DNA from 4 places in the Streptomyces sp. NPDC085460 genome. Region 1 is predicted to be linked to each of the others. Evidence: riboswitches for the same ligand, from Rfam matches in the RefSeq annotation. Region 1 holds a riboswitch; each other region holds the start of a gene.
What was found. A riboswitch is a leader RNA that binds a small molecule or an ion and turns the genes downstream of it on or off. The one in region 1 is predicted to bind cobalamin.
Positions count from the first base shown of each region.

Region 2: it holds a riboswitch for cobalamin, as region 1 does, so the genes downstream of both, ACIGHB_RS12880 (acyl-CoA thioesterase) here and metE (5-methyltetrahydropteroyltriglutamate--homocysteine S-methyltransferase) in region 1, are expected to answer to the same signal.
Region 3: it holds a riboswitch for cobalamin, as region 1 does, so the genes downstream of both, ACIGHB_RS12085 (energy-coupling factor ABC transporter permease) here and metE (5-methyltetrahydropteroyltriglutamate--homocysteine S-methyltransferase) in region 1, are expected to answer to the same signal.
Region 4: it holds a riboswitch for cobalamin, as region 1 does, so the genes downstream of both, metE (5-methyltetrahydropteroyltriglutamate--homocysteine S-methyltransferase) here and metE (5-methyltetrahydropteroyltriglutamate--homocysteine S-methyltransferase) in region 1, are expected to answer to the same signal.

Region 1 is NZ_JBITTO010000019.1:35,792-42,790, reverse strand. It holds gene ACIGHB_RS32715 (bifunctional 2-methylcitrate synthase/citrate synthase) at 1-917, opposite strand, end outside; gene prpB (methylisocitrate lyase) at 936-1,841, opposite strand; gene ACIGHB_RS32705 (MmgE/PrpD family protein) at 1,841-3,361, opposite strand; gene ACIGHB_RS32700 (short-chain fatty acyl-CoA regulator family protein) at 3,549-4,979, shown strand; cobalamin riboswitch at 5,083-5,305, shown strand; gene metE (5-methyltetrahydropteroyltriglutamate--homocysteine S-methyltransferase) at 5,473-6,999, shown strand, end outside.
Region 2 is NZ_JBITTO010000004.1:395,016-402,014, reverse strand. It holds gene ACIGHB_RS12895 (cytochrome P450) at 1-535, opposite strand, end outside; gene ACIGHB_RS12890 (GtrA family protein) at 629-1,159, opposite strand; gene ACIGHB_RS12885 (VTT domain-containing protein) at 1,719-2,204, shown strand; gene ACIGHB_RS12880 (acyl-CoA thioesterase) at 2,265-2,708, opposite strand; cobalamin riboswitch at 2,780-2,936, opposite strand; gene ACIGHB_RS12875 (ABC transporter permease) at 3,063-5,414, opposite strand; gene ACIGHB_RS12870 (ABC transporter ATP-binding protein) at 5,411-6,151, opposite strand; gene ACIGHB_RS12865 (sensor histidine kinase) at 6,503-6,999, shown strand, end outside.
Region 3 is NZ_JBITTO010000004.1:220,972-227,970, reverse strand. It holds gene ACIGHB_RS12110 (FAD-dependent oxidoreductase) at 1-765, opposite strand, end outside; gene ACIGHB_RS12105 (hypothetical protein) at 907-1,458, shown strand; gene ACIGHB_RS12100 (ATP-binding cassette domain-containing protein) at 1,507-2,349, opposite strand; gene cbiQ (cobalt ECF transporter T component CbiQ) at 2,346-3,095, opposite strand; gene ACIGHB_RS12090 (energy-coupling factor ABC transporter substrate-binding protein) at 3,102-3,446, opposite strand; gene ACIGHB_RS12085 (energy-coupling factor ABC transporter permease) at 3,446-4,141, opposite strand; cobalamin riboswitch at 4,170-4,392, opposite strand; gene ACIGHB_RS12080 (PTS-dependent dihydroxyacetone kinase phosphotransferase subunit DhaM) at 4,554-4,961, opposite strand; gene dhaL (dihydroxyacetone kinase subunit DhaL) at 4,958-5,587, opposite strand; gene dhaK (dihydroxyacetone kinase subunit DhaK) at 5,595-6,587, opposite strand.
Region 4 is NZ_JBITTO010000001.1:678,249-685,247, reverse strand. It holds gene ACIGHB_RS02935 (alpha/beta fold hydrolase) at 1-374, opposite strand, end outside; gene ACIGHB_RS02930 (AMP-binding protein) at 593-2,152, shown strand; cobalamin riboswitch at 2,444-2,669, shown strand; gene metE (5-methyltetrahydropteroyltriglutamate--homocysteine S-methyltransferase) at 2,837-5,161, shown strand; gene ACIGHB_RS02920 (3-hydroxybutyryl-CoA dehydrogenase) at 5,297-6,190, opposite strand; gene aceB (malate synthase A) at 6,187-6,999, opposite strand, start outside.

The DNA.
Region 1 (6,999 bases):
ATCTCGTGGCGCAGGGCGGCGTGGAGGGTGGCGAGGCGGGTCACGTCGGGGGCGGCGGCGCGGGCGACGAGGCGGTCGGTGGCCTCCTGCATGATCGGGACCCGGGAGTCGCCGTTCTTGTAGACACGGTGTCCGAAGCCCATGATCTTGCGCTTGGTGGCCAACGCGTCGTCCAGCCACTCCCCCGCCTTCTCCGGGTCGCCGATCTCGTTCAGCATGTGCATCACGGCCTCGTTGGCGCCGCCGTGCAGCGGGCCCTTGAGGGCGCCGATGGCCGCGGTGACCGCGCTGTACAGGTCGGAGAGGGTGGAGGTGACGACGCGGGCAGTGAAGGTGGAGGCGTTGAAGCTGTGCTCGGCGTAAAGGATGAGGGAGATCTCGAAGCTGCGGACCACAGCCGGATCGGGTACCTCGCCGAAGCACATGTGGAAGAAGTTCTCGGCATAACCGAGGGACGCGTCGGGCTGGAGCGGGGCGAGGCCGTGGCGGCGCCGGTGGTCGGCGGCGACGACGGTCGGGAGCTTGGCCAGCAGAGAGAGGGACTTGGTGCGGTTGGCGGCGATGCTGCCGTCGTCCTCGGTGGGGTCCTCCGAGCCGAAGAAGCTGACGGCCGTGCGCAGCACGTCCATCGGGTGGCAGGTCTCGGGCAGGCGGGCGAGTACTTCGGCGGTGGTGCGGTCCAGGGGGCGCAGGGCGCGCTCCTGCGCCTGGAAGGCGCGCACCTGTTCCGCGTCGGGCAGTTCGCCGTGCCACAGGAGGTGAGCGACTTCCTCGAAGGTGCAGCGGGCGGCGAGGTCCTGGACGGGGTAGCCGCGGTAGGTGAGGGAGTTGGTCTCCTGGATGACGGTGGAGATGGCGGTGGTGTCGACGACGACACCGGAGAGACCTCGGTGGATCTCGGGTGCGGTGGCGGTCATGGTGGCCTCCGGTGCGGGTCAGTTGCCGGGCGGAAGGGTGAAGTCGAAGACGGCTGAATCGAAGGTGCTGTAGTCCTCGTAGCCGAGCACCTCGTACAGGCGGGAGCGGGTCTGCATGCGGGGCAGCAGGGACTCCTGGGTGCCCTCGGCCGCGAGGGTGCGCAGGCCGTCCTCGACGGCTCCCATGGCGAGACGGAAGAAGGTGACGGGGTAGAGCGCGATGTTGTAGCCGAGGTTTTCGAGGGTGGCCGTGTCGAGGAGCCTGCTCTTGCCGAATTCGGTCATGTTGGCGAGCAGGGGTACGTCGACGGCCTTGCGGAAGGCTTCGAACTCGGACTCGTCGGCGAGGGCTTCGGGGAAGATCGCGTCGGCGCCGGCGTCCACGTAGGCCTTGGCCCGGTCGATGGCGGCGTCGAGGCCCTCGATCGAGCGGGCGTCGGTGCGGGCCATGAGGAGGAAGTCCGGGTCGCGGCGGGCGTCGACGGCGGCGCGGAGCCGCCGGATCATCTCGTCGCTCGGCACGACGGTCTTGCCGTCGAGGTGTCCGCAGCGCTTGGGGTTGACCTGGTCTTCGAGGTGGAGGCCCGCCAGGCCCGCGTCCTCCAGGAGTTGGACGGTGCGGGCGGCGTTCATGGGCTCGCCGAAGCCCGTGTCCGCGTCGATGAGGACGGGCAGGTCGGTGACCCGCGTGGTCTGCGCGGCGCGGGCGGCGATCTCGGTCGAGGTGGTCAGGCCGATGTCGGGCAGACCCAGGTCGGCGGCGAGGACGGCTCCGGAGAGGTAGGCGGCTTCGAATCCGGCTTCCTGGATGAGCTTGGCCGAGTATGGGTTGATGGCGCCCGGGATCCGCAGCAGCCGACCGGAAGCGAGCTGCTCGCGGAAGTGGCGGCGGCGGGACGCGGGCGTGGTGTGCGTGTGGAGCATCAGAACAGGCCCTTCGGGAGGCCCGCGTCGTACGCGGCGACGACGTCCGTGTCGACGGCCGGGAAGAGGTCGGCCAGTCCGGCGGTGTCCAGCTCCGCGAGGCGGGCGGCAGTCTCCAGGAAGCGGTCCTGGTCGGCGGGCGTGACGATGCCGTCGGTGAGCGTGCGGAACTTCGCGGTGTAGCCGGCCCGGTCGAAGGGGCGGGCGCCGGCGGGGTGGGCGTCGGCGACGGCGAGCTCGTCCTCGATCACGGTGCCGTCGTCGAGGGTGATCACGGCGCGGCCGCCGAAGGCCCGGCGCGCCGGGTCGGGGTCGTGGTAGCGGCGGGTCCACTCGGGGTCCTCGACGGTGGAGATCTTCTGCCACAGCTCGACCGTCTCCGGGCGCTGGGCGCGCTCGGGGGCGTAGGAGCGCTCGTGGTGCCAGCCGCCGTCCTCCAGGGCGACGGCGAAGATGTACGGCACCGAGTGGTCGAGGGTCTCGCGGCTGGCAGTCGGGTCGTACTTCTGCGGGTCGCCGGAGCCGGAGCCGATCACCTGGTGCGTGTGGTGGCTGGTGTGGAGCACGATCGAGCGGACCTTGTCCAGCGGCCCGGCCTTCTCCCGCAGTCCCCGGGCCAGGTCGATGATCGCCTGGGCCTGGTACTCGGCGGAGTGCTCCTTGGTGTACGTGTCGAGGATCGCGCGGCGCGCTTCGCCGGGCTCGGGCAGCGTCACGGTGTAGGAGGCCTCGGGGCCGTCGAGCATCCAGGCGAGGAAGCCGTCCTCACCCTCGTAGATCGGCGAGGGCGACCCCTCGCCGCGCATGGCCCGGTCCACGGCCTCGATCGCGGCCTTCCCGGCGAAGGCCGGGGCGAACGCCTTCCAGCTGGAGATCTCACCCTTGCGGGACTGCCGGGTCGCGGTCGTGGTGTGCACGGCCTGCTGGATGGCCTGGTACACGGTCTCGGTGTCCAGGCGCAGCATCGCTCCGACGCCGCCGGCGGTGGCGGCGCTGAGGTGGGCGACGTGGTCGATGCGGTGGGCGTGCAGGCAGATGCCCTTCACCAGGGCGACGTGGATCTCGTAGGCGGCGGTGATGCCGCGCAGCAGGTCGGCCCCGGAGCGGCCGGTGTGCTGGGCGACCGCGAGGAGCGGGGGGATGTTGTCGCCGGGGTGGGAGTAGTCGGCGGCCAGGTAGGTGTCGTGGAAGTCCAGCTCGCGTACGGCGGTGCCGTTGGCCCAGGCCGCCCACTCGGGGGAGAGCAGGGTCCCGGCCGGGAGTCCGAAGGCCGAGGCGCCCGGAGCCGCCCGGTGGCCGGCGGCCTGGGTTCGGGCGACCGCGACCGGGCGGCGGCGCAGCGACGCGACCGCGACCGCGACGTTGTCGATGATCCGGTTGATCACCATCTCCGATGCCTCGGCGTCGAGGTCCGGCGCTTCCTGGGTGCCGGTGGCCACGACGGCCAGCTTCCAGGCGAGCTGCTCCTCGCGGGGCAGGCGGTCGGCGCTGGGGTGGACGCGTACCTGGTGGTCGATCACGGGACTCCTCGCGGCGGGTGCGGTGGATGGCGTGTACGTCAGCGAGTCTTCCCCGCCGACAGGGGGCGGATCGAGGGAGCCACTGTGCGTAATCCGTCCATGCCACAGCTGCGAAACTGCGAATCTTGCGAAATCTGCGGATGCTACCTTCACATGAAGGGGGCAGCAGGAGAGGAGCCTGATTCGCATGGGACGGGCCGCCGGAAGGAAGATCTACGCGCACGCGAAACTGCGCAGGCTGCGTCGCGAGCGGGGCATGAACCAGGTCGAGCTCGCGCGCACCCTGGGTCTGTCCACCAGCTACCTCAACCAGATCGAGCACAGCCAGCGTCCGCTGACCGCGCCCGTGCTGCTTCGGATCGCCGAGGTGTTCGGCATCGATCCGGAGTTCTTCTCCGAGGCCGAGGAGGAGCGTCTGGCCACGGACCTGCGGGCGGCCCTCGGGGACGAGGCTTGCGGCGCCCCGATAGCGCAGGACGAGATCGCCGACGTGGCCCGTGACCATCCGGAGGTGGCCCGCGCCCTCGTCACCCTCCATCAGCGCTACCGGGACGCCTCCGAACGGGTGGCGGCCCTTGCCTCACCCGAGGACACCGCGGGGCTGCTGCCCGCCGAACCCCACGACGAGGTACGGGACTTCTTCTACGCCCACCACAACCACTTCGCCGCCCTGGAGACGGAGGCCGAGGCGATCGCCGAGGCCCTCGGCATCGGCCGCGCGGGCCGCGCGGCGGACGCCCTCACGAAACGTCTCACAGTCGGGCACGGCATCAAGGTGCTCCGGTCGGGCCCGGAGCGGTCGGCCGACGCCCGTCGCTTCGACGCGGACAGCGGCGTACTCCTGATCTCCCCCTGGCTCAGTGAAGGGCAGAGCGCCTTCCAACTCGCCACGCAGCTGGCGTTCCTGGAGCACGGGGCGCTCCTCGACCAGCTGGTCGACGCGGCCGCGCTCACCTCACCCCAGGCGGAGGGTCTGGCACGCATCGGCCTCGCCAACTACTTCGCCGGCGCGGTCCTCATGCCGTACACCGCCTTCCACACGGCGGCCGAAGAGCTCCGCTACGACATCGAGTTGCTCCAGGCACGCTTCGGCGTCGGATTCGAGACGGTCTGCCACCGGCTGAGCACGCTCCAGCGCACCGGCCGCCGCGGGGTGCCCTTCTCCTTTCTGCGGGCCGACCGCGCGGGCAACATCTCCAAGCGGCAGTCCGCCACCGACTTCCACTTCTCACGTCTTGGCGGCACCTGCCCGCTGTGGACCGTGTACGAGGCGTTCTCCGCGCCCGGCCGGATCCTCACCCAGGTGGCCGAGATGCCGGACGGCAAGAAGTACTTCTGGATCGCCCGGACGGTGGCCAGGGGAGGATTCGGCCACCACGCGCCGCGCGCCGACTTCGCCGTCGCGCTGGGCTGCGAGCTGCGCCACGCGCCACGCCTGGTCTACGCGGAGGGAATCGCCCTGCACAACCCCCGCGCCGCCACCCCGATCGGTCTGGGCTGCCGGATCTGCGAACGCCAGGACTGCGCCCAGCGCGCCCGGCCGCCCGCCGGCGGTGTCCTCGCCGTCGACCCCGACCGGCGCGCCCTGGTGCCGTACCCGGTGGTGTCCGAGCGCTGAAACCGTGCGGTTCGCCGCCCGGCGTCCCTCCTCACTCCGGCCATCTGTCTCATTTCATCGTCCGTATGGTGGACACGGGCTCGCCGCTGGGAGACCGGCACCCTAGTCTGGCCGGGCAGCTGGTTCGCCCCGTCCGCCAGGCGGGATGCGTCGTAAGAGGGAACCCGGTGGGAATCCGGGACTGCCCCGCAGCGGTGAGCGGGAACGACCGCCGTCATACGCACTGGGACCGGACAACGGTCCTGGGAAGCGACGGCCAGTAGGTGCCCTCCGGGAGGAGAGCGTGCCCGCGAGTCCGAAGACCTGCCCGTTGCCCGCACGCGGACGATTCCGCGCGCGGCCATTCCGGTGACCTCGTGGGCGGGTCGGCGTACACAGCGAGCGGCGTGCACGGAGTCTTCCCGTGACATGGTCCGCGCGTTTTGTCGTTCCCTTCGCGTCCGCGTCTCGTCATCCGGGATGTTTCTGGACACATCTCGCGAAGGAGAGTTCCGTGACAGCGAAGCCCGCAGCCGCGGCAGCACGAGCCACCGTGTACGGCTACCCCCGCCAGGGTCAGAACCGCGAACTGAAGAGGGCCGTCGAGGGGTACTGGAAGGGCCGCATCACCGCCGACGCCCTCCGGACCACCGCCGCCGACCTGCGCCGTTCGAACTGGCAGCAGCTGGCCGACGCCGGCATCCACGAGGTTCCGACCGGTGATTTCTCGTTCTACGACCACGTCCTGGACACCAGTGTCATGGTCGGCGCTGTCCCCGCGCGCCACCGCGCCGCCGTCGAGGCGGACGCGCTCGACGGCTACTTCGCCATGGCCCGCGGCACCCAGGACGTCGCGCCACTGGAGATGACCAAGTGGTTCGACACCAACTACCACTACCTGGTCCCCGAACTCGGCCCGGACACGGTCTTCACCGCCGACTCCGCCAAGCAGGTCGCCGAGCTGAAGGAAGCGCTCGCCCTCGGCCTGACCGCCCGCCCGGTCCTCGTCGGCCCCGTCACCTACCTCCTCCTCGCCAAGCCCGCCCCCGGCGTGGCCGACGACTTCGACCCGCTCACCCTCCTCGACCGGCTGCTCCCGGTCTACGCCGAGGTCCTCGCCGACCTGCGCGCGGCGGGCGCCGAGTGGGTCCAGCTCGACGAGCCCGCCCTCGTCCAGGACCGCACCCCGGCCGAACTGAACGCCGCCACCCGCGCCTACCGCGACCTCGGCGCGCTCACCGACCGGCCCAAGCTGCTCGTCGCCTCCTACTTCGACCGGCTCGGCGACGCGCTCCAGGTGCTCGCCTCAGCCCCCGTGGACGGCCTCGCCCTCGACTTCACCGACCGCGCCGCCGCCAACCTCGACGACCTCGCGGGCGTCGGCGGACTGCCCGGCAAGCGCCTGGTCGCGGGCATCGTCAACGGCCGCAACATCTGGATCAACGACTACCAGAAGTCCCTGGCCACCCTCGCCACCCTGCTCGGTCTCGCCGACCGCGTCGACGTGGCTGCCTCCTGCTCACTCCTGCACGTCCCTCTGGACGCGACCGCCGAGCGCGACATCGACCCGCAGATCCGTCGCTGGCTCGCCTTCGCCCGCCAGAAGACCACCGAGGTCGTCACCCTCGCCCGCGGCCTCGCGGGCGGCACCGACGCGATCAGCGCAGAACTGGCCGCCAACCGGGCGGACCTGGCCTCCCGTACCGGCTCCGCCATCACCCGCGACCCGGCCGTACGCGCCCGCACCGCCGCGATCACCGACGCGGACGGCCGCCGCTCCCAGCCGTACGCCGAGCGGGCCGCCGCCCAGCGCGCCCACCTGGGCCTTCCGGTGCTGCCGACGACGACCATCGGCTCCTTCCCGCAGACCGACGAACTCCGCGTGGCCCGCGCCGACCTGCGCGCAGGCCGGATCGACACGGCCGGATACGAGGAGCGGATCAAGGACGAGATCCGCGAGGTCCTCTCCTTCCAGGAGAAAACCGGGATCGACGTCCTGGTCCACGGCGAGCCCGAACGCAACGACATGGTGCAGTACTTC
Region 2 (6,999 bases), on a different contig from region 1:
CGGCGTAGGGCACGCCGAGCAGCTCGCAGATCATCAGCGCGGGGACGGGCCGCGCGAACGCCTCGACGAGGTCGGTCCCGGGCCCGCTCCGCTCCAGCGCGTCCAGGTGCTCGGCGGTGATCTCCCGCATCCGCTCGGTGAGTTCGCGCATGCGGCGCACGGTGAACTTCCCCGCGAGGATCCGCCGGAAGCGGGTGTGCTCGGGCGCGTCCATCCCGGTCATGTCGCCGACGGGCGCGGGCGGGAGCGGGCCCTCGGGTGCGCCGGGGAAGGGGTAGTGGATCAGCTCGAACCGGGAGCTGAACCGGGGGTCGCCCATGAGGGCGCGGACCGTCGAGTAGCCGGTGGCGAGCCACCCCACGTGCCCGTCGGGGTACGTCATCCGGGCCAGGGGCGCCGCGTCGCGCAGCTCCGCCAGACCGGCGGGCGGGTCGAAGGGGCAGCCCGCGGCGCGCTCGGTCGGCAGCGTGACGGGCTCGGTCGGGAGCGTGTCGGGCTCGGTCGAGGTGCGGGGGGTCGTCGGTTCGTGCTGCATGGGTCCTCCGGTCGAGAGAGCGAGTGCGGTGAACGCGTGTGCGGGCCGGCCGGGTCGGCCGGTGGTGCGGGCAGGGGCTGCCCGGCCCGGGGGTCAGGCGGCGCGGCGGAGTGCCGCGCGGTCGACCGGGGCCGAGGCGGTCGCCGTGACGGCGCGCAAGGGGCGGCGAAGGGGAGTGGGGGCGGGGGTCGCGGCTCGCGAGCGGTGGCGCGCGAAGACGAGCAGGCGCAGTACGGCGAAGCGTCCGACGCCGGCCAGTGCGGAGGCGGCCAGGTAGACGGTCTGCCGGAGCATCGCGTCGGGCGCCGCCGCCAGGTGCTCCAGGACGAACATCGCCAGACAGGTCACGACATACGCCGCCGCGGCCGAACCGGCGGACTGCGCGTGCTGGCGCCGTGTCGCGCGTCCGCCCGTGCCGAAGGTGAAGCGCGCGTGCAGTTCGGTGGAGAGGACCGTGGAGACCACGGTGACCAGGGCGTTGGCCAGCACCCAGGGGATCCAGGCGCCCAGCGCCGTCACGGCGAACCCGGCGGCCACCCCCACTCCGCCGCCGCAGAGCACGAAACGGGTGAAGGCGGTGGCGGTGCCGGGTGCCGCCTGCCGTCGGCTCCGCGCTGTCGGCATGGCCCGACCCCCCTCTCCATGGCGAGCGTCGCGAGGTGCGCATCCCTCGACTCGGACCACCGAGGAATGTGCCGCCAGTGGTGCCATGATGGCACATAGATGGCGCCAGTGTCTTCATGATTTGGCATCACGTGGCGCGTCAGGCCGAAATCGGCCCCTTGGGGTGGGGTCGAACCCGCGTGGAGCTGGGGTTTTCGTGTGGCATCGCAGTGGTGCCACTTTTGCGCCACGGCGCACGGGACGCGGGTCGACGCCTTTCCGCTCGCACGCGCGGCGGCCGCCCGGGCGGGAGGGTGAGGCGTGGGCGGCGTGGGTAGCACTGGGGGCGGGGCAGGCTCTGTCCGGGTGGGCCCGATCCGGCGTACGCGCGTTCGGTTAGGGTGACCTTGCCGGGTGGCTTCCGCTCGGTGGTGGAGGCGGGTTCGCGTGCCGGTACGGTGGGGCTCGGGGCACGCGACGGGCAGAGGCGGAGCGCAGGTGACAGGCGGAGACCGGGCTGGTGCCCTTCGTGGGGCCACGGTGGCGGGACGCGCGCGGCTACTGACCGGGACGAGGCGTCGTGGGTAAGATCGCGATGACGGCCGCGACTCTCTACGTGATCGTCCTGCTCAGGGCCGGAGGGACCTTCGCCGTCGGCTGGCTCGCCGGCGCCGGCGCCCGCCGCAGCAGGTTCGCCGAGCGGATCTCCTCCGCCAAGTTCCAGCGCGTCGAGACCGCGATCCAGCGGTGGGGCGCCCCCGTCGTGGCCGTCTCCTTCCTGACCGTCGGCTTCCAGACCGCCGCCAACTTCCTCGCCGGCACCATGCGCATGCCGCTGCCGCGCTACCTTCCCGCGCTGTTCGTGGGCGGAGCGGCCTGGGCCCTGATCTACGCCACCGTCGGGATCGGCGCGCTCGCCGCTCTGGGCGCGCTGTTCGCCCGGCACACGGCGCTGGGCGTGGCCGGGGTGGCCGTCCTCCTCCTCGGGGCGTGCGGGCTCGTGGCGTACCGCAGGCGACGCGCGGCGACGACCGCGCCGGACGCGGACGAACCCGGCCTGTCCTGACGACCGGTCCTGACAGCCTGTCCTGACGACCGGGCGCGTCCAGCGCGGTCCCCGCCGGGATCAGGAGACGCCGGCGTTCACCACGTGCAGGGCGGGAACCGGGCGGGGGGAACCCTCGGCGTCGATGGCGACGAAGGTGAGGAAGGCGGTCGCGACCTCCGTGGCCGGGCCGGAACTGTTCCAGCGCTCGGCGGTCACGCGGACGCCGACGGTCATCGAGGTCCGCCCGGCCCGTTCCAGACCCGCCTCCACGCTGAGCAGGTCCCCGGCCCGGACCGGGGCGAGGAAGGTCATCCGGTCGACCGACACGGTCACCGCCGGTCCGTCGGCGTGACGCCCGGCGGCGGCCGCGGCGGCGTCGTCGATCAGCTTCATCATGACGCCACCGTGGATGGTGCCGTACAGGTTGGTGTCGTGCTCGCTCATGATGTGGGCGAGCACCACCCGGGAGTCGTCCGGGGTCTTGGCGGGTCGGGGGGATGCGGAGACGGCACGATCGGCCACGTCAACTCTCCTTCGCGAGTCGCGGCGGTGCGGCACCGCGCGCACGGGTCGCCGGCGCGCGGACAGTGGGCAGGTCTTCGGACTCGCGGGCACGCCCTCCGGATCTCCACCCGGCGGACCCCTACTGGCCGTCGCTTCCCAGGTCCTCCCCGGACCCAGTGCGTATGACGGCGGTCGTTCCCGCTCACCGCTGCGGGGCAGTCCCGGATTCCCACCGGGTTCCCTCTTGCGACGCCGTCCGTCACGGGATCCCCATGCCGTTCGGGCCAGGGGGAGGACGGGGGCGAACCAGCTGCACCCGCCAGCGTACGCGCCGCCGCCGCCCGCGCGGACCCTCCCCCTGTCCCGCCCCGGCTACTCCGTGCGCAGCGCCGTGGCCGTACGGGTCCGGGCGGCCCGGGCGGCGGGGAGGAGGGCCCCCAGGGCGGCGATGAGCAGGCCGCCGAGGGCCAGCGGGAGGAGCTCGCCCGCGCCGTACACGTCGATGACGGAGGCGGGCAGACGCAGCCCCACGCCGTCGGCCATCGCCGGCAGGACCCGGCCGTGCAGCGCCACCCCGAGCGGTACGCCCAGGGCACCCGCGGCCGTCCCGGTCACGGCGACCGACGTGAGGACCATCGCCACGGTCTGCCGGGGGGTCATGCCGAGCGCCTTGTGCACGCCGATCTCCCGGAAGCGCTCCCGGGTGTCGAGCAGCACGCCGTTGAGGACGCCGAGCGCGGCGACGGCGACGAGGACCAGGGTCAGGAGCGCCGCCAGCACCCGGAGCGTCACGACCATGTCGCCGCCCGAGCGGAGCCCGCCGGTCCGAGCGGTGGCCCCCAGCGGCGCCAGACGCGCGTTCAGCGCCTCGACGTAGGCCGGTACGTCGGTGCCCGGGGCGACCGCGATGTGGTGACTGGTCGGCGTCGGGTCGGGGTGCGCGGGGGCGACGCTCGCGACGTCGGTGAAGACCTGCATGCCGTCGTTGCGCGGGTCGAGGACCTCGCCGACGATCCGTACCGTGACCGGCTCGGCCATCCCGCTCAGGGTGACGGTGTCGCCGACGCGGGTGCCGGTGGCGGTCAGGAACGGGGTCGGCACGACGGCCTCGCCGGGCGCGCCGAACCAGCGGCCCGACACCATCGTGTACCCGCCCCAGGACGCCTCGCCGGTGAAGGCGACCACCTCGACGAGGCCGGTCAGGCCGGACACCGTCGCCCGTACCGTCGTGGCGCTGTAGTACCGCCCGGTGCCGGGGGTCGCCGCGACCGCCGCGCCGACGGCCGCGGGATCGACCTTCGGCGGCGGCCCGGGGGCGGCCCCGGTGCCGGGAGGGCCGGGGGCCGGCCGGGGCTCGGGCACGGTGACGTCCGCCACGTCGTGGGTCTTGGCCTTCATCACCTCGCCGAGCGAGGCGCTCATCCCCACGGTGAACGTGACGGCGACGGCGCCGAACAGGACCGCCGTGCCCATGGCCAGCGCGCGGAGCGGCCGGGCGAAGGGGCGCATCAGGCCCAGGGCGACCGGCTGCGGCAGCGGCAGGCGCCCGGCCAGGCGGGCCGCCCGCCCCCCGCGCCCCGTCGGGGCGGCGCGTCCGACGGCGAGCGCGTCGACCGTGCGCAGCCGGCCCGCCCGCCGGGCGCTCGCCCACGCGGTCGCCGCCACCAGGCCGAGCACCCCGGTGACCACCGCCAGGTCGACCGAGGGCGCGACGGCCAGCGAGGAAGTGCCGTACACCTCCTCGGCCTCGGCCAGGACGGGCACCGCGAGCAGATGACCGGCGAGCACGCCGACGGCCGTGCCGACGGCGGCGGGCACCAGCGCCTGGCCGACGTACGCGCGGACGACCTGGGCCGGGGTGCAGCCGACGGCCTTCAGGACGCCGATCCGGCGCGTCCCCGTGCCGACCGCCGACGCGACGACGTGGCCGACGACGAGCACCGACATGACCAGGCCGAGCGCGCCGAACGCCATGAGGAACGGCACGTAGAGGGCGGTGTCGCGCTCGGCGTCCCCCGCGACGGTCAGCCACGACCGCTCGCCGGCGGCCGCCCCGGCCGGCAGCCCCGCCGTCACCGCCCTCCCGCCGGCGGCGACGGCCTCGGCGGTGCCCGCGTCCGCGAAGCGGTACAGCATCTGGAACCCCCCGCCGCCGGACGGGGCGAGCGCCGGCATCTGCTCCGGGACCACCCACGCGTCGGCGGTCCCGGTGACCGAGCGGGCCACTCCGACCACCGTCAGCGTCGTGTCGCCGGACCGCCCGGGGAACCCGACCTTCAGACCCAGGACCGGGAACAGCGGGGCGTCGGCGGAGAGCACGATCTCCCCGGGGCCCGCGGCCCACCGCCCGTCGAGCAGCGCCACCGCGTCCACCTCGCGGCCCGGATCGGGCCGCCCTGCCACGGTCACCGGCCACCCGGGACCGGACCCGTCGGCGCGGGGGGTGACCGTCGCCGTGCGGAACGGGCCCGCCGCCGCGCTCACCCCCGCCGCCTCCCCGGAGCCCGCCAGCCGCCCGGCGCTCACCGCCTCCGCGTCGAACTCCACGGACAGGTGCGCCCCGTTCTGCCGGGCGAAGGCGTCGCGGAAGGGGTCGCCGGAGACCACGATCAGGGAGCCGGCCAGGACGGAGGCGGCCACCGCCGTCATCGCGGCGAGCCCGATCAGGAGCGACTGCGTCCGCCGGCGCACCCCCGCGCGCACCACCCCGCCGAGCGCCCTCACCGAACCTCCCCGGCGGCGGACGGAAGGCTCCCGGCGGTGCCGGACGGCGAAGGGAGGCGCGCCGGGCCGTCCTCCGTGATCCGGCCGTCGGTGATCCGCACCGTGCGGTGCGCGCAGGACCGGGCAAGCGCCGGATCGTGGGTGACGACGACGAGGGTCCGCCCCTCGGCGTGGAGCGCGGCGAGCAGCGCGCCGACGTCCTCCCCGGCGGCCGAGTCCAGCGCACCGGTCGGCTCGTCGGCGAGGAGCACCGCCGGGCGGTTCATCAACGCCCGTGCGACGGCGACGCGTTGGCGCTCGCCACCGGAGAGGCGGTTGGGCAGGGCGCGGGCGTGCCGGTCGATGCCGAGGCGCTCCAGGAGTTCCGCGGCGCGCGCCTCGGCCGCGCGCCGCGCGGTGCCCGCGAGGCGTGCGGGCAGGACGACGTTCTCGGTGACGGTCAGATCGTCGAGCAGGTGGAAGAACTGGAAGACCATGCCGACCCCCGCGCGCCGGTGCAGCGCCGCCCCGGCCTCGCTCAGGCGGTCCACCCGCACCCCGTCGACGGTGACGGTCCCCGCGTCGGGCCGGTCCAGGCCGGCGATGAGGTGGAGGAGCGTCGACTTGCCGCTGCCGGAGGGGCCGAGCACCGCGACGGCCTCGCCGGGCATCACGGTCAGCGACACGTCGTGCAGGGCGGGCGGCCCGTCGTCGTAGCGGCGGGTCACCCCGCGCAGTTCGATCACCGGTGCGGTCACGGATGGGCTCCTCGGGTACGGGGGAGGGGGCGGGTACGGGGGAGGGGTGGCCTCCGCCCGGGACTGCGGCGGCGGAGGCCACCGGAGTCGGGTACGGGGGAGGGGACGCCTCCGCCCGCCGCTCCGGCGGTGGCGGAGGCCGCCGGGGACGGCAGGGCGCCCCGGTCGCCCGAACGCTAGGACCCGGCCCGCCCGGCCCGCGTCGGCCGCCCGGACCCCTTTCCGTACCGCGCCGGCATGACTCCCCGGGACGTCATCCCCGAGAGGTAGGCGAGCGGTGTACGCGCGCCGCCGGAACCCCTTCCGGCGGCGGATCCCCCCGGTGCGGGCGACGGCGACAATGAGCCGGTGATGAACGTGCGTACGACCGCGGCCCGGCTGCGGGGCCTGGCTCGCGACGCGGTCCGTGACGCGGTCCGCGACGTGACGGTCCCGACCGGCCCGCCCCCGCGGCTCAGCCGGCGCGCCCGGCACGCCGACCTCGTCCTGGCGCTGTTCTTCGGCGTCGTCACCGTCCACTACGGCATCGACAACATCGGCGTCGTCGTGATCCGCGAGAGCCCGCCCGGCGTCGTGCACGTCCTGGCCCGGCCGTCCGGGTTCGCCGGAGGCGCCTGGATGGTCTCGCTCGCGGTCGTCGCCTCCGGCGCCCTCGCCTTCCGCCGCCGCCTGCCGCTCGCCGTGCTGTGCGTCGTGACGGCGGCGACCCTGGCGACCCCGCAGAGCGTCCTGAGGCTGACCTTCTACGCGTACGTCCTCGCCGTCTACAGCGCCGCCGTGTACAGCCCGTACCGGGCGGCGACCCTGGTGGCGCTGCCGGTCTCGGTCGTCCTCGTCGGCACGTCGGG
Region 3 (6,999 bases), on a different contig from region 1:
GCCGATGCCGGTGTTGATGATCGTCGCGCCCGCGGCCTCGATCTCCTTGGCGAGCCGGACGACCTCCTCCAGGGTGGAGCCGCCGGGGACGAGGTCCAGCATGGAGAGCCGGTAGACGACGATGAAGTCGGCGCCGACGCGCTCGCGGATGCGGCGGACGATCTCCAGCGGGAAGCGGACCCGGTTCTCGTACGAGCCGCCCCAGCGGTCGGTGCGGTGGTTGGTGGCGGCGGCGATGAACTCGTTGATGAGGTAGCCCTCGGAGCCCATGACCTCGACGCCGTCGTATCCGGCCTCCTTGGCCAGCTCGGCGCAGCGGGCGTAGTCCTCGACGGTCCGCTCGACCTCGGCGTCGGTCAGCTCGTTCGGGACGAAGGGGCTGACGGGCGCCTGGATCGGGCTCGGCGCGACCAGGGCGGGGTGGTAGGCGTACCGGCCGAAGTGCAGGATCTGCATCGCGATCCGGCCGCCCTCGGCGTGCACGGCGCCGGTGATCAGCCGGTGCTCGGCGACCTCCTCCGCGGTGGTCAGCTTGGCGCCGCCGTCCCACGGCCGGCCGGCCTCGTTGGGCGCGATGCCGCCGGTGACGATGAGGCCGACGCCGCCGCGGGCCCGCTCGGCGTAGAAGGCGGCCATCCGCTCGAAGCCGTGCTCGGTCTCCTCCAGGCCGACGTGCATCGACCCCATGATCACCCGGTTGGGCAGGGTGGTGAAGCCGAGGTCGAGCGGGCTGAGCAGATGCGGGTACGGGGTCGTCGCGGTCACGGGGGCGCCTCCTCGCGCAGGGATCGTCGCACCCTTTTGTAGGCGACCCGCCACCCCTTATGCAACTAGTTGCAGAAGGGTGGGGGTGTGATGGTTACTACGCGGTAGGAAGGCTTGACTCACTTCGCCTACGCTCACGCCGTGGAAGCGACACTCACCCACGACGGCGCCGCCTTCGTGAACTTCCGGCACTTCGCCTTCGCCGAGCCGCACGCGCACGCGTACCGGTGGCTCGACGTGAAGCGATTCCGTCTCCCCGACCCGTCCGTCCCCGACCCGTCCGTCCCCGACCCGTCCGTCCCCGACCGGGCCCTCCTCGCCGCGCTCGTCGCCCACGAGCAGTTCCGCGACGACTACGCCGGCGGCGGAGTGGACCCCGGGGGCACCCGCCACGGCCCGTACTGGCTCCGCCTCGTCACCCCCGAGGCGTACGAGTCCATCGGCCGGGACGGGGCGACCCGGCTCCTGGAGACCTGGGCCGAGCGGTACGGCCCCCTCCCGGACGCGCTCGCCGAAGCGCTGCGCCGCGAGGCGTACGAGCCGCTGGCGGCGGCGGACTCCGTCCACCACCTGAACGGCCTCGGGAAGGACGCGTACCACGACTGGGCGAGCGTCCACGGCGAGTTCCACGAACTCGTCCTCGTCGACCGCGCGGCCCGCCGCCTCACCCTGCTCGTGGCCGCCGACGACTGAACGCCTCCGACGCTCAGCCCACGCCGTCCGGGGGCCCGGTACGCGCGCTCAGCCCACCCGCTCCAGCAGCGCGTCCAGGTCCTCCGCCGTCCGGGGGCCCGGTACGCCCTCCGGCAGCAGCCCCCGCGACCGGAGCAGCCGCTCGACCGAGACCGCCCACGGCCGCCGCAGCCGGGCCGCGCCGAGCAGGGCCTCGTCCGCGAGCAGCTCGCCCGCCGGGCCCGTGCGCAGTCCGGCGGGGGAGAGCACGGCGGCCTCGTCGGCCCACCGCAGCGCCAGGTCCACGTCGTGCGTGGCCATGACCACCGTGGTGCCCGCCGCCCGCAGCCGCTCCAGGGTGTCGAGCAGCCGCTCCTGCCCGTGCGGGTCCAGGCCCGCCGTCGGCTCGTCCATGATCAGCACCCGGGGGCGCATCGCGACCGCGCCCGCGATCGCCGCCCGCTTCCGCTGCCCGTACGACAGCAGGTGCGTCGGCCGGTCCGCGAGCGCGGTGATGTCCAGCGCCTCCAGCGCCTCGTCCACCCGGAGCCGCACCTCCTCCTCCGGCAGCCCCAGGTTCATCGGCCCGAACGACACGTCCTGCGCCACCGAGGCGGCGAACAGCTGGTCGTCCGGATCCTGCACCACCAGCTGCACCGACGTCCGCAGCCGGGTCAGCCCCTTCCGGTCGTACGCCACCTCCGCACCGTCCAGGAGCAGCGCTCCCTCCCCGCAGCGGAGCCCGCCGCTGAGCAGCCGCAGCAGCGTGGTCTTCCCGCCGCCGTTCCGCCCGAGCAGCGCGATCGCCCGGCCCTCCGTCACCGCGAACCCGACATCGGTGAGGACGGCGGGACCGTCCTCGTACGCGAAACCCGCGCCCACCAACTCCACCACCGGGACGGGGACCGTCATGGCAGGAACCTTTCCAGTACGAGGGTGAGGGCGACGAGCCCCCCGAGCAGACCGGCCGTCGCCGCGAGGAACGGTCGCGAGACCGGGGCCCCGGGCAGCAGCACCCGCAGCGTCCCGTCGTAGCCGCGCCCGGCGAGACCGGTCTGGAGCCGCCGCGCCCGGTCGAAGGCGCGGACGAACGAGGTCGCGCCGAGCCCGGCCAGCGACCGCCAGACGGCCGCCCGGGTCGTCGCCCCGAGCCGCGCCGCCTGCGCCTGCCGCACCTTGGCCTGCGCGTCGAGCAGCAGGAACACGATCCGGTACATCACCAGGGCCACGTCCACCACCGGCGCCGGCACCCCGGCCCTGACCAGGCGCGGCAGCACGTCCGACACCGGTGTGGTGAACGCGAACAGCAGCACCCCCAGTGAGGCCGAGGCCGTCCGCAGCAGCAGCTCCCCGGCGTGCGCCGGCCCGTCCGGGGCCCAGGCCACGACGCCGCCGGGGCCGCCCACCGCGAACAGCAGCGGGACGGCCCCGGTGACGCAGAAGCCCAGCGGGATCCGGAACGCCCGCCACAGCTGCCGGCCCGGCACACCGGCCGGGCCGAGCAGCACGGCGAGCGTGGCCGCCGCGACCAGGGGCGCGCCCGGCCACGGCGGCAGACACACCGCGCACAGGGTCAGACCGAGACCGAGCGCCGCCTTCTCCGCCGGATGGCGGCGGCGCCAGCGGCTGCTGTGCGCCGCCGCGTCGATCGGCAGCATCGGCGGTTACGCCTCCGCGCCGGGTGCGCCGCTCTCCTCGCGGGCCGCCGCCCGCTCCTCGCCCTGCCGACGGCCGCGCCGCACCCCGAAGTAGTACGCGAGGACACCGGCGCCCAGCGCCGCCTGGAGGGCGAAAAGCGCCGACTCGATCTCGCCGGACGGCGGCTCGTACAGCGGGCTGAACCACGGCTCGTAGTCCGGCTTGATCTCGGTGATCGCCGTCTCGGCCTCCGCGTCGGCGCCGGCGAACGGCTCCTCCTTGTGGTCGCCGAGCCCGAGCGCCAGCGGCACGACGGCGAGCACCGCCACGAGCGCGAGCAGCAGGGTGTTGATCTTCGCGTTCCGGCTCATCACGCCGCCGCCTCCTCGCGTCGCTTCGGCTCCGTCCGGGCGAGCACGCCCAGACGCAGCAGGTCACTCTTGCTGGCCTGCATGAGCAGCCGCACCACGAGGACGGTCAGCAGCCCCTCGCTCACGGCGAGCGGGATCTGCGTCACCGCGAAGATGGAGCCGAACTTCGCCAGCGAACCGGCGATGCCGCTGCCCGGGTCGGGGAAGGCGACGGCCAGCTGGACGCTGGTCACGCAGTAGGTGGACAGGTCGGCGACGAACGCGCCGAAGAAGACGCTCACCATCAGGGGCGCCCCGGACCGCTTCAGCAGCACGTAGGCGCCGTATCCCGCCCAGGGGCCGACGATCGCCATCGAGAAGACGTTCGCCCCCAGCGTGGTCAGCCCGCCGTGGGCGAGCAGCAGCGCCTGGAACAGGAGCGTGATGGTGCCGAGCACCGCCATGATCGGCGGCCGGAACAGTATGGCGCCCAGACCCGTACCCGTAGGATGGGAACAACTGCCCGTCACGGACGGCAGTTTGAGCGCGGACAGGACGAACGTGAAGGCGCCGGCGGCGCCGAGCAACAGCGTGGACTCGGGGTTGGCGCGCACCTCGCGGGTGAGCGCCCGGACGCCGTGGACGACGAACGGAGCCGATGCGACGCCCCAGGCGGCCGCATGGACGGGGGGCAGATACCCCTCGGCGATATGCATGATCGGGAGACCCTCTCCAGCACCTCGTGGATGGACAACGCGCCCTGGCCGGTCTCCTGGCTGACGGTCATGACGCCCGACTCCGCCTTCCCACCCCGCGACGGTCTCCCGCGGCGGAGCAGTGGCTTCCCCGAGGGGAAGGAGCCGGACCTCCCGATCACAGTGGCGAGGGCCGCACCGGTACTGCACCGGTTTCCCGAACACCAAGGCGCTGTGACATTAGTGTGTTGACCTGCTTCATCACAATGCGGGGTCGGTCACTCGCGCTCGGACATCCTCGCCGGGCCCGGTGGCGCGGGACCCGTTGTCAGACCCTCGCACTAGCGTGGAACGCGTCCTAGTGCTTGCTGCTGCTCGGACGAGGGCGCCCCGGCGGCGTGGAACCCAGCCGGGGCGGCCCCCTCTCCCCGTCTCAGACCTTGCGGTAGGCGTACGCCTCCGACGCCGCGGCCGTCACCGCGTCCAGGCCGCCGCCGGCGCTCGCCGTCACCAGGGCGGCCACCGCGCCCTCCACGAAGGGGGCGTCCACGAGCCGGGTGCCCTCCGGGAGTTCGTCGCCCTCCGCGAGGAGGGCCTTCACCGTCAGGACCGCGCTGCCCAGGTCCACCAGGACGGCCACGCCGGCCCCCGCGTCGACGTCCCTCGCCGCCGCGGCGATCAGCTCGGAGCTCGTACCGAGACCGCCGTCGGGCGTGCCGCCCGCCGCCGCGACCGGTGCCAGGTCGCCGCCGCCGGCGAGCCCCCGGGCCAGCTCCGCGACCGCCGCCGCCACGGCGGCACTGTGCGAGACGAGCACGATCCCGACCCTCGCCCCGCTCATCCGGCCGCCCCCTCCGCCGCCTCCTCCGCCGCCTCCGCCAGCGCGGCGAACAGCAGCGCCGAGGAGGTCGCCCCCGGGTCCTGGTGGCCGACCGACCGCTCGCCGAGGTAACTGGCCCGGCCCTTGCGGGCGCGCAGCGGGACCGTCGCGAGCGCGCCCTCGCCGGCCGCGGCGCGCGCCGCCGCGAAGGACTCGGGCAGCGCCGCCACGGCCGGGACCAGCGCGTCCAGCATCGTCTTGTCGCCCGGTACGGCCCCGCCGAGCTGCCCGACGGCGGCGACGCCGGCCGCGAGCGCGTCCGCGAGCTCGGCCCGCGTCACCGCGTCACCGTCGCCGAGCGCCTTGCCGGCCCGGCGCAGCAGCGTCCCGTAGAGCGGCCCCGAGGCCCCGCCCACCGTGGAGATCAGCTGCCGTCCGGCGGCCACGAGGACCCCGCCGGGTGTCGCGGGCGGCTCCTTCGCCAGCGCGTCGGCGACGGCGGCGAACCCGCGCCGCAGATTGGCGCCGTGGTCCGCGTCGCCGATCGCCGCGTCCAGCTCGGTCAGCCGGCCCGCCTCCTGGTCCACCGCCGCCGCCACCGTCTCCATCCAGCGCACCGCGAACGCGGCACCGTACGCCTCCGTCATCGCCCGCTCACCGGCCCCAGCGCAGCGCGGCCGTCGACACCGGCGCGTCCCACAGCCGCAGCAGCTCCTTGTCGGCCGCGCACACGGTCACCGAGCACCCGGCCATGTCGAGCGAGGTCACGTAGTTCCCCACCAGGGTCCGCGCCACCGGCACCCGGCGCGCGTCGAGCACCCGCCGTACCTCCGCGTTGAACCCGTACAGTTCGAGCAGCGGCGTCCCGCCCATCCCGTTCACGAGCAGCAGCACCGGATCCGAGGGCCGCAGGTCGTCCAGGACCGCGTCGACGGCGACCTCGGCGATCTCCCGCGCGGTCATCATCCCGCGCCGCTCCCGCCCCGGCTCGCCGTGGATGCCGACGCCCAACTCCAGCTCCCCGGGCGGAAGATCGAAGGTCGGGCTGCCCTTGGCGGGCGTGGTGCAGGCGCTCAGCGCGACGCCGAAGGACCGCGACCGCGCGACCACCCGCCGGGCCAGCGCCTCCACCCGCTCCAGCGGGGCGCCCTCCTCGGCCGCCGCCCCGGCGAGCTTCTCCACGAAGAGCGTGGCGCCGGTCCCGCGCCGCCCCGCCGTGTACAGGCTGTCGGTGACGGCCACGTCGTCGTCGACGAGCACCCGGGCGACCTGGATGCCCTCGTCCTCGGCGAGCTCGGCGGCCATCTCGAAGTTCAGCACGTCCCCGGTGTAGTTCTTCACCACGAACAACACCCCCGCCCCGCTGTCCACCGCGGCGGCGGCCCGCACCATCTGGTCCGGCACGGGCGACGTGAACACCTCCCCGGGGCACGCCCCGTCGAGCATCCCCGGCCCCACGAACCCCGCGTGCAGCGGCTCGTGCCCGGACCCGCCCCCCGACACCAGGGCGACCTTCCCGGCCACCGGCGCGTCCCTCCGCACCACCACCCGCCGCTCGACGTCCACGGTCAACTCGGGGTGCGCGGCGGCCAGCCCGCGCAAGGCATCGGCGACGACGGTCTCGGGCACGTTGATCAGCATCCTCATGGATACCTCCTGGTGCGACTAGCAGGTAGGTGACTGAGCAGGCTTTACGCAGGTCACAGTAGGTGAGACCGTTTGTTGATCTTGGCGGATCGCGGCGCCCGGGGGCGATCCCGAGCGGTACTGATGCTGACCTGTAGCTGACTTTATTGACCACCCGTCAGGGGTGAGTCGGACTGGGTGCTCTTTGCACTTGTGCATGATGGCGCAATTATCTGCCTGGGAGTGAGGTCGCGCACCGGTGCGCGTAAGAGAGCCTGTGCCGGCCGGGCAGGGTCACCGCGCAGCTGGCGCACGGCGGGCCTGCACCACACCCCGGGCGCGCCCACTGTCGTCGTACGAGAACCCGTTTGCCACCGGCCGGCCACAGCCTGGCTCACCCAGCGCACCGCCGACCGGTTCGACCTGACCAGCG
Region 4 (6,999 bases), on a different contig from region 1:
GTGAGGACGAGACGGGCGACGTGCCGCGGGTGCTCCTGGGCCAGTCGGTAGACGACGGGCACACCGTAGGAGACCGCGTACAGGTTCACCCTGCCGAGGCCGAGGCGTTCCAACAGGTCCGTCAGGACATCGGTGAGGAAGTCGAATCCGTAGGAGGCCGGCAGCGCGTCGGCCCCGCCCGAACCCGGGAGGTCGACGCTGACCAGGGTGGCCGCTTCGGCCCAAGGCCGTTCGAGGCGGCGGTAGGAGTACATGTTCTGGAAGGCGCCGCCGATCACGACGATCGGTTCCGTGCGGGGCGCCGGGTTCTCCACCACTCGGCACTGGTAGCCGAAGCCGGAGAAGGCGAAACGATGCACCTGGTCAACAGGCATACGAGAAGGCTCCAAAGACGGGAAACGCTTACCGCGATCAACGAGTCACCCACTTGATGGATCTTGTCCGCTGCCCACCACCACACGATCGGGTCACGGCCTGGGCGCATGTGGCAGCGGCACGAACCGCCACGGACACCGTCCCGATTCGTTGCCAGCGTGCGGCCTCCGGCCCCCGCCGGAGCCACGACCGCTTCACCGACACACGGGAGCAGGACATGTCCGCGACCTGGGACACGGCATCGCCCGACGGCACCCGCTTCGTCAGCTACGCCGAGACGCTCCTCGACGTGCTGGGCGAGCATCCCGATCGCCCCGTGGTGATCACCGCGGACCGCATGCCCGTCTCCGCGGCCGAACTCCGGGAGACGACCATCCGACTGGCCCGTTCCCTGGCCGTACGCGGTATCGGTCCGGGCTCGACCGTCGCGCTCCTCACCGGCAACAGCGCGGAAGCGCTGGCCGCACGCCACGCCGCCACCCTGGCCGGCGCCCGTCTGGTCTACCTCTACGACATGCTGCCGCCCGACTCCCTCGCGCACATCGTCCACAGTGTCGAACCCCGACTCCTGCTCGTGGACTCAGTCCGTCACGCGGACATGGAGCGGCTCCTGTCCCTCGTGCCCGCATCGGCCGTGGCGACGCTCGGTCCGGGGCCACGCGGCCGGGACCTCGCCGACATCATCGCCGAAAGCAGCCGTCTGGCTCCAGTGCCCCTCTTCATGGGGGCCGGCCCCGAGGACGACTGGTGCATCCGCCACACCAGCGGTACCACGGGCGTTCCGAAGGCCATCCAGGTGACGCACGGCCAGTACCGCAGCTGTCTGACGAACCTCCGGGTCGACGCGGGCGACCCACCCCGCTTCCTCGCCTGCACCCCCCTCTCCCATGTCGCCGGGCTCTGCGCCGACCTGACGCTGCTTCAGGGCGGAGCGGTGGTGATGCAGCACGCGTTCGAACCCGGCGCCGTCCTCTCCGCGATCGAGCGCGAGCGCATCACCCACACGTGGCTCCTGCCACCCCTCCTGAACCGGTTGCTCGACCATCCCGCCCTCCCTACGACCGACGTGTCCTGCGTCGAACGGATCACCTACGGGGGCAGTCCGGCCGCACCGGCGAGACTGCGACAGGCGGAGGAGGTCTTCGGGCCCGTGCTCCACAGCTGGTACGGGCAGAGCGAAACCCTCGGACTCACCGAGGTGAGCCCTGAGGAACACAGGGTGGTCGGGCGCCACGGTCAGATCACCGTCGGTCGACCCATGGCCGGCGTCGAGCTCACCATCCGCGACGAGCGCGGTGAACCCGTACCCGCGGGGACGCAGGGGGAGATCGTCGCCCGCTCCCCGGGGATGATGTCCGGCTACTGGAAGCAGCCGGAGCTCACGGCGGAGGTCATGCGGGACGGCTGGGTGCGGACCGGCGACGTCGGATACCTCGACGAGAGCGGTTATCTCTTCCTCGTCGACCGGTGCAACGACATGATCAAGGTGGCGGGCGGGGGCATCTACCCGAGCGAGGTCGAAGCGGTGCTCCTGACCCATCCGGCCGTCGCCCAGTGCGCCGTCTTCAGCGTGCCCGACCAGGATGCGACCGAGCACGTGCACGCCGCCGTGGTGCCCGCCCGGGACCACGACATCACCCACGACGAGATCCATGCCTTCGTCACCGCCCGCAAAGGCGACCAGTACGCACCGACCGTGGTCCACCTGCTGGCCGACATCCCCCACACGTCCGTGGGAAAGCCCGACCGGCGCAGGCTCCGAGCGCTGCTGAGCTGACGATTCCCTTTCCGACTGCGGTACGGAGATGCCGTGCCTGCCGCAGGGCTGTGCCGACTTCGGCCGGCGGCCCGAGGGTGTTGACGACGAACCGACGCGCGCCGGGCCGGTCCTTCGTGAGCGCGTCGATCAGCTCGACGTCGGCGTAGGCGGTGAACCGCCGGCCGGAACCCAGCCGGATCACCAGCGCCTGTGCCGCGAGGTCCCTCTCCACGTGGTGCGGGTCCGGGACGGTTCTCATGGTGACGTCCGCATGGTGGGATCTCGTCACCGCTGGGCTCGTGCGCGGCTAGGGTGGCGTCCGCAGCTGGTTCGTCCCGTCATCCAGGCGGGAACGTCGTAAGAGGGAACCCGGTGGGAATCCGGGACTGCCCCGCAGCGGTGAGCGGGAACGACCGCCGTCATACGCACTGGGACCGGAGAACGGTCCTGGGAAGCGACGGCCAGTAGGTGCCTGCCTCGTCAGAGGCCGGTGTGCCCGCGAGTCCGAAGACCTGCCCGTTGCCCGTACGCGGACGTACTCCGCGCACGGCCATTCCGGTGACCTCGTGGGCGGGTCGGCGTACACGGCGAGCGGCACGTGCGGTGTTCCACCGCGGCGTGAGCCGCGCGTTCCGTCGTATTCCTTCGCGTCCGCGTCCCCCGCCGGGATGTTCCGGACACAAACTCGCGAAGGAGAGTTCCGTGACAGCGAAGCCCGCGACCGCGGCAGTTCGAGCCACCGTGTACGGCTACCCCCGCCAGGGTCCGAACCGTGAGCTGAAGAGGGCGATCGAGGGGTACTGGAAGGGCCGCGTCACCGCCGACGCCCTCCGGGCCACCGCCGCCGAGCTGCGCAGGTCGAACTGGCGGCAGCTGGCCGACGCCGGCATCACCGAGGTGCCCACCGGCGACTTCTCGTCCTACGACCACGTCCTGGACACCAGCGTCATGGTCGGCGCCATCCCCGCCCGGCACCGGGAGGCCGTGGCCGCCGACGCCCTGGACGGCTACTTCGCCATGGCCCGGGGCACGCAGGACGTGGCGCCCCTGGAGATGACGAAGTGGTTCGACACCAACTACCACTACCTCGTCCCCGAACTCGGCCCCGACACCGTCTTCACCGCCGACTCCTCCCGGCAGGTCGCCGAGCTGAAGGAGGCCCTGGCCCTGGGGCACGCGGCGCGCCCGGTGCTCGTCGGCCCGGTCACCTACCTCCTGCTGGCCAAGCCCGCGCCCGGCGTCGCCGCCGGCTTCGACCCGCTGACCCTCCTGGACCGGCTGCTGCCCGTCTACGCCGAGGTCCTCGCCGACCTGCGCGCGGCGGGCGCCGAGTGGGTTCAGCTGGACGAGCCCGCCCTCGTCCAGGACCGCACTCCGGCCGAGCTGAACGCCGCCGCCCGCGCCTACCGCGATCTCGGCACGCTCACCGACCGGCCCAAGCTGCTCGTCGCCTCCTACTTCGACCGGCTCGGCGACGCGCTCCAGGTGCTCGCCTCAGCCCCCGTGGAGGGCCTCGCCCTCGACTTCACCGAGCGCGCCGCCGCCAACCTCGACGACCTCGCCGCGGTCGGCGGACTGCCTGGCAAGCGCCTGGTCGCGGGCATCGTCAACGGCCGCAACATCTGGATCAACGACTACCAGAAGTCCCTGGCCACCCTCGCCACCCTGCTCGGTCTCGCCGACCGCGTCGACGTGGCGGCGTCCTGCTCGCTCCTGCACGTCCCGCTCGACGCGACCGCCGAGAACGACATCGACCCCCAGGTCCGGCGCTGGCTCGCCTTCGCCCGGCAGAAGACCGCGGAGATCGCCACCCTCGCACGCGGCCTCGCCCAGGGCACCGACGCCATCGCCGCCGAACTGGCCGCCAACCGGGCCGATCTCGCCTCCCGGGCCGAGTCCCCGATCACCCGCGTCCCGGCCGTACGCGCCCGGGTCGAGGCCGTCACCGACACGGACGGCCGGCGCTCCCAGCCGTACGCCGAGCGCGCCGCCGCCCAGCGCGCGCATCTCGGCCTGCCGCTGCTGCCGACCACCACCATCGGCTCCTTCCCCCAGACCGACGAGCTCCGCGTCGCCCGCGCCGACCTGCGCGCCGGCCGGATCGACACCGCGTCGTACGAGGAGCGCGTCAGGGACGAGATCCGCGAGGTCCTCTCCTTCCAGGAGAAGACCGGGATCGACGTCCTGGTCCACGGCGAGCCCGAACGCAACGACATGGTGCAGTACTTCGCCGAGCAGCTGGACGGCTACGTGGCCACCCAGCACGGCTGGGTGCAGTCGTACGGCACCCGCTACGTCCGGCCGCCGGTCCTGGCCGGCGACATCTCGCGCCCCGAGCCGATGACGGTCCGCTGGACCACCTACGCCCAGGCGCAGACCGCCAAGCCGGTCAAGGGCATGCTGACCGGCCCGGTCACCATGCTGGCCTGGTCCTTCGTCCGCGACGACCAGCCGCTCGGCGACACCGCCCGCCAGGTCGCCCTCGCCCTGCGCGACGAGGTGAACGACCTGGAGGCCGCGGGCACTTCGGTCATCCAGGTCGACGAGCCCGCCCTGCGCGAGACGCTTCCCCTGCGGGCCGCCGACCACCCCGGGTACCTCGCCTGGGCGACCGAGTCGTTCCGGCTCACCACCGGCGGGGTCCGGCCGGACACCCAGATCCACACCCACATGTGCTACGCCGAGTTCGGCGACATCGTCCAGGCCATCGACGACCTCGACGCCGACGTCATCAGCCTGGAGGCCACCCGGTCGCACATGCAGGTCGCCCGTGAACTCGCCGCCCACGGCTACCCCCGCGAGGCCGGGCCCGGCGTCTGGGACATCCACTCCCCGCGCGTCCCGGACGCGGAGGAGGTCGCGGGGCTGCTGCGCACCGGGCTGCGGGCCATCCCCGCGGAGCGGCTCTGGGTCAACCCGGACTGCGGCCTGAAGACCCGCGGCTGGACCGAGACCCGCGCCTCCCTGGAGAACCTCGTCGCGGCCGCCCGCGCCGTACGCGAGGACCTGCCGGCCGACAACGGCTGAGGCCGCACGGGCGCCCCGGCTCCCGGCCGCCACCGGCGGCTCGGGGAGCCGGTCGGCGCCGGCTCCCCCGCAGCGCGAAAGGGTGCGGCGGAGACAGCTCCGCCGCACCCTCTCCTCCACAGGCCACCGGGCCCCTCAGCCCGGTGGGCGGCGCCGGGGTCCCTGGTCCCGGCCGTAGGTGTGGAACCCGCTGCCGGCCTTGCGGCCGAGCAGGCCCGCCTGCACCATCCGCGACAGGAGCGGGGGTGTGGCGTACAGGGGTTCCTTGAATTCCTCGTACAGCGACTCCGCGATGGCGGCGACGGTGTCGAGGCCGATGAGGTCGGCCAGCCTCAGGGGGCCCATCGGGTGGGCGCAGCCCAGCTCCATCCCGGCGTCGATGTCCGCCGCGGTGGCGAAGCCGGACTCGGCCATGCGGATCGCGGAGAGCACGTACGGGATCAGGAGGGCGTTGACGACGAATCCGGCCCGGTCCCGCGAGTGGATCGGTGTCTTGCCCAGGGTGTCGCGGGCGAACGCCTCCACCGTGGCCACGGTGTGCGGCGAGGTGTGCAGGGAGGAGACGAGCTCCACCAGCGGCAGGACGGGGACCGGGTTGAAGAAGTGGAGGCCGACGACCCGGTCCGCGCGGCCGGTGGCCATGCCCAGCCGCATCACGGGCAGGGACGAGGTGTTGGTCGCGAGGATCGCCTCCGGATCGGCGACGATCTTGTCGAGGGCGCCGAGGACGGCGATCTTGGCGTCGGCGTCCTCCGTCACGGCCTCGATGACGAGCCGGCGGTCCGCGAGGTCGTCCAGGTCGCCGGTGAAGACCAGGCGGGCCAGGGCGTCCTCCGCGGCGAGCCGGTCGAGGCCGCCGCGCCGGACGGCGCGCTCCAGGGAGCCGGCGACGCGTTCCCGCGCCGCGCGGGCGGCGGTGGCGTCGGCCTCGCAGACCACGGTGTCGAGTCCCGCCCTGGCGCACACCTCGGCGATGCCGGCGCCCATCTGGCCGCCGCCGACGATGCCGACCCTGTCGATCGTGGTCATGCGCGGGCCTCCTGGCGGCGGACCAGGTGGCGCGTGTAGGCGTCGGGGGTGAAGAAGGCGGGCAGGTCCCGGCCGAGGGCGACGCGCTCCAGGACGGCCCTGGCCTCGGTGACGAGGGCGTCGGGCTGTTCCTTCTCGAAGGCCGCGCACTCCTCGCGGATGACCGCGAGCAGGTCGTCCCGGTCGACGGTCCGGTGCCGCAGCCACTGCCACAGCTGGGTCCGGGCGATCTCGGCGGTGGCGGCGTCCTCCATCAGTCCGTAGAGGGCGACGGCTCCGTGGCCGCGCAGCCAGGCGTCGAAGTACCGCAGGGCGACGGCGACGTTGGCGCGGACGCCGTCCGCCGTGGGCGGGGCGCTGGTCCGCCGGACGGAGAGGAGGTCGGCGGCGGTGACCGTGACGTCGTCGCGGGTCCGGTCGAGCTGGTGGGGGTGCGCGCCGAGGACGCCGTCGAAGACCTCGCGGCAGACGGGCACGAGCGCCGGGTGGGCGACCCAGGAGCCGTCGAAGCCGTCCTCTGCCTCGCGTTCCTTGTCGAGCCGGACCTTCGCCAGGGCCGCCGTGTTGGCCTCGGGGTCCTTGCTGGGGACGTGGGCGGCCATGCCGCCGATGGCGTGGGCGCCGCGCTTGTGGCAGGTGCGGACCAGGAGTTCGGTGTACGCCCGCATGAAGGGGGCGGTCATGGTGACCTGGGCGCGGTCGGGGAGCCGGAAGTCGGTGCGGTGGCCGAAGGTCTTGATGAGGCTGAAGAGGTAGTCCCAGCGGCCGGCGTTGAGTCCGGAGCTGTGCTCGCGGAGCTGGTAGAGGAT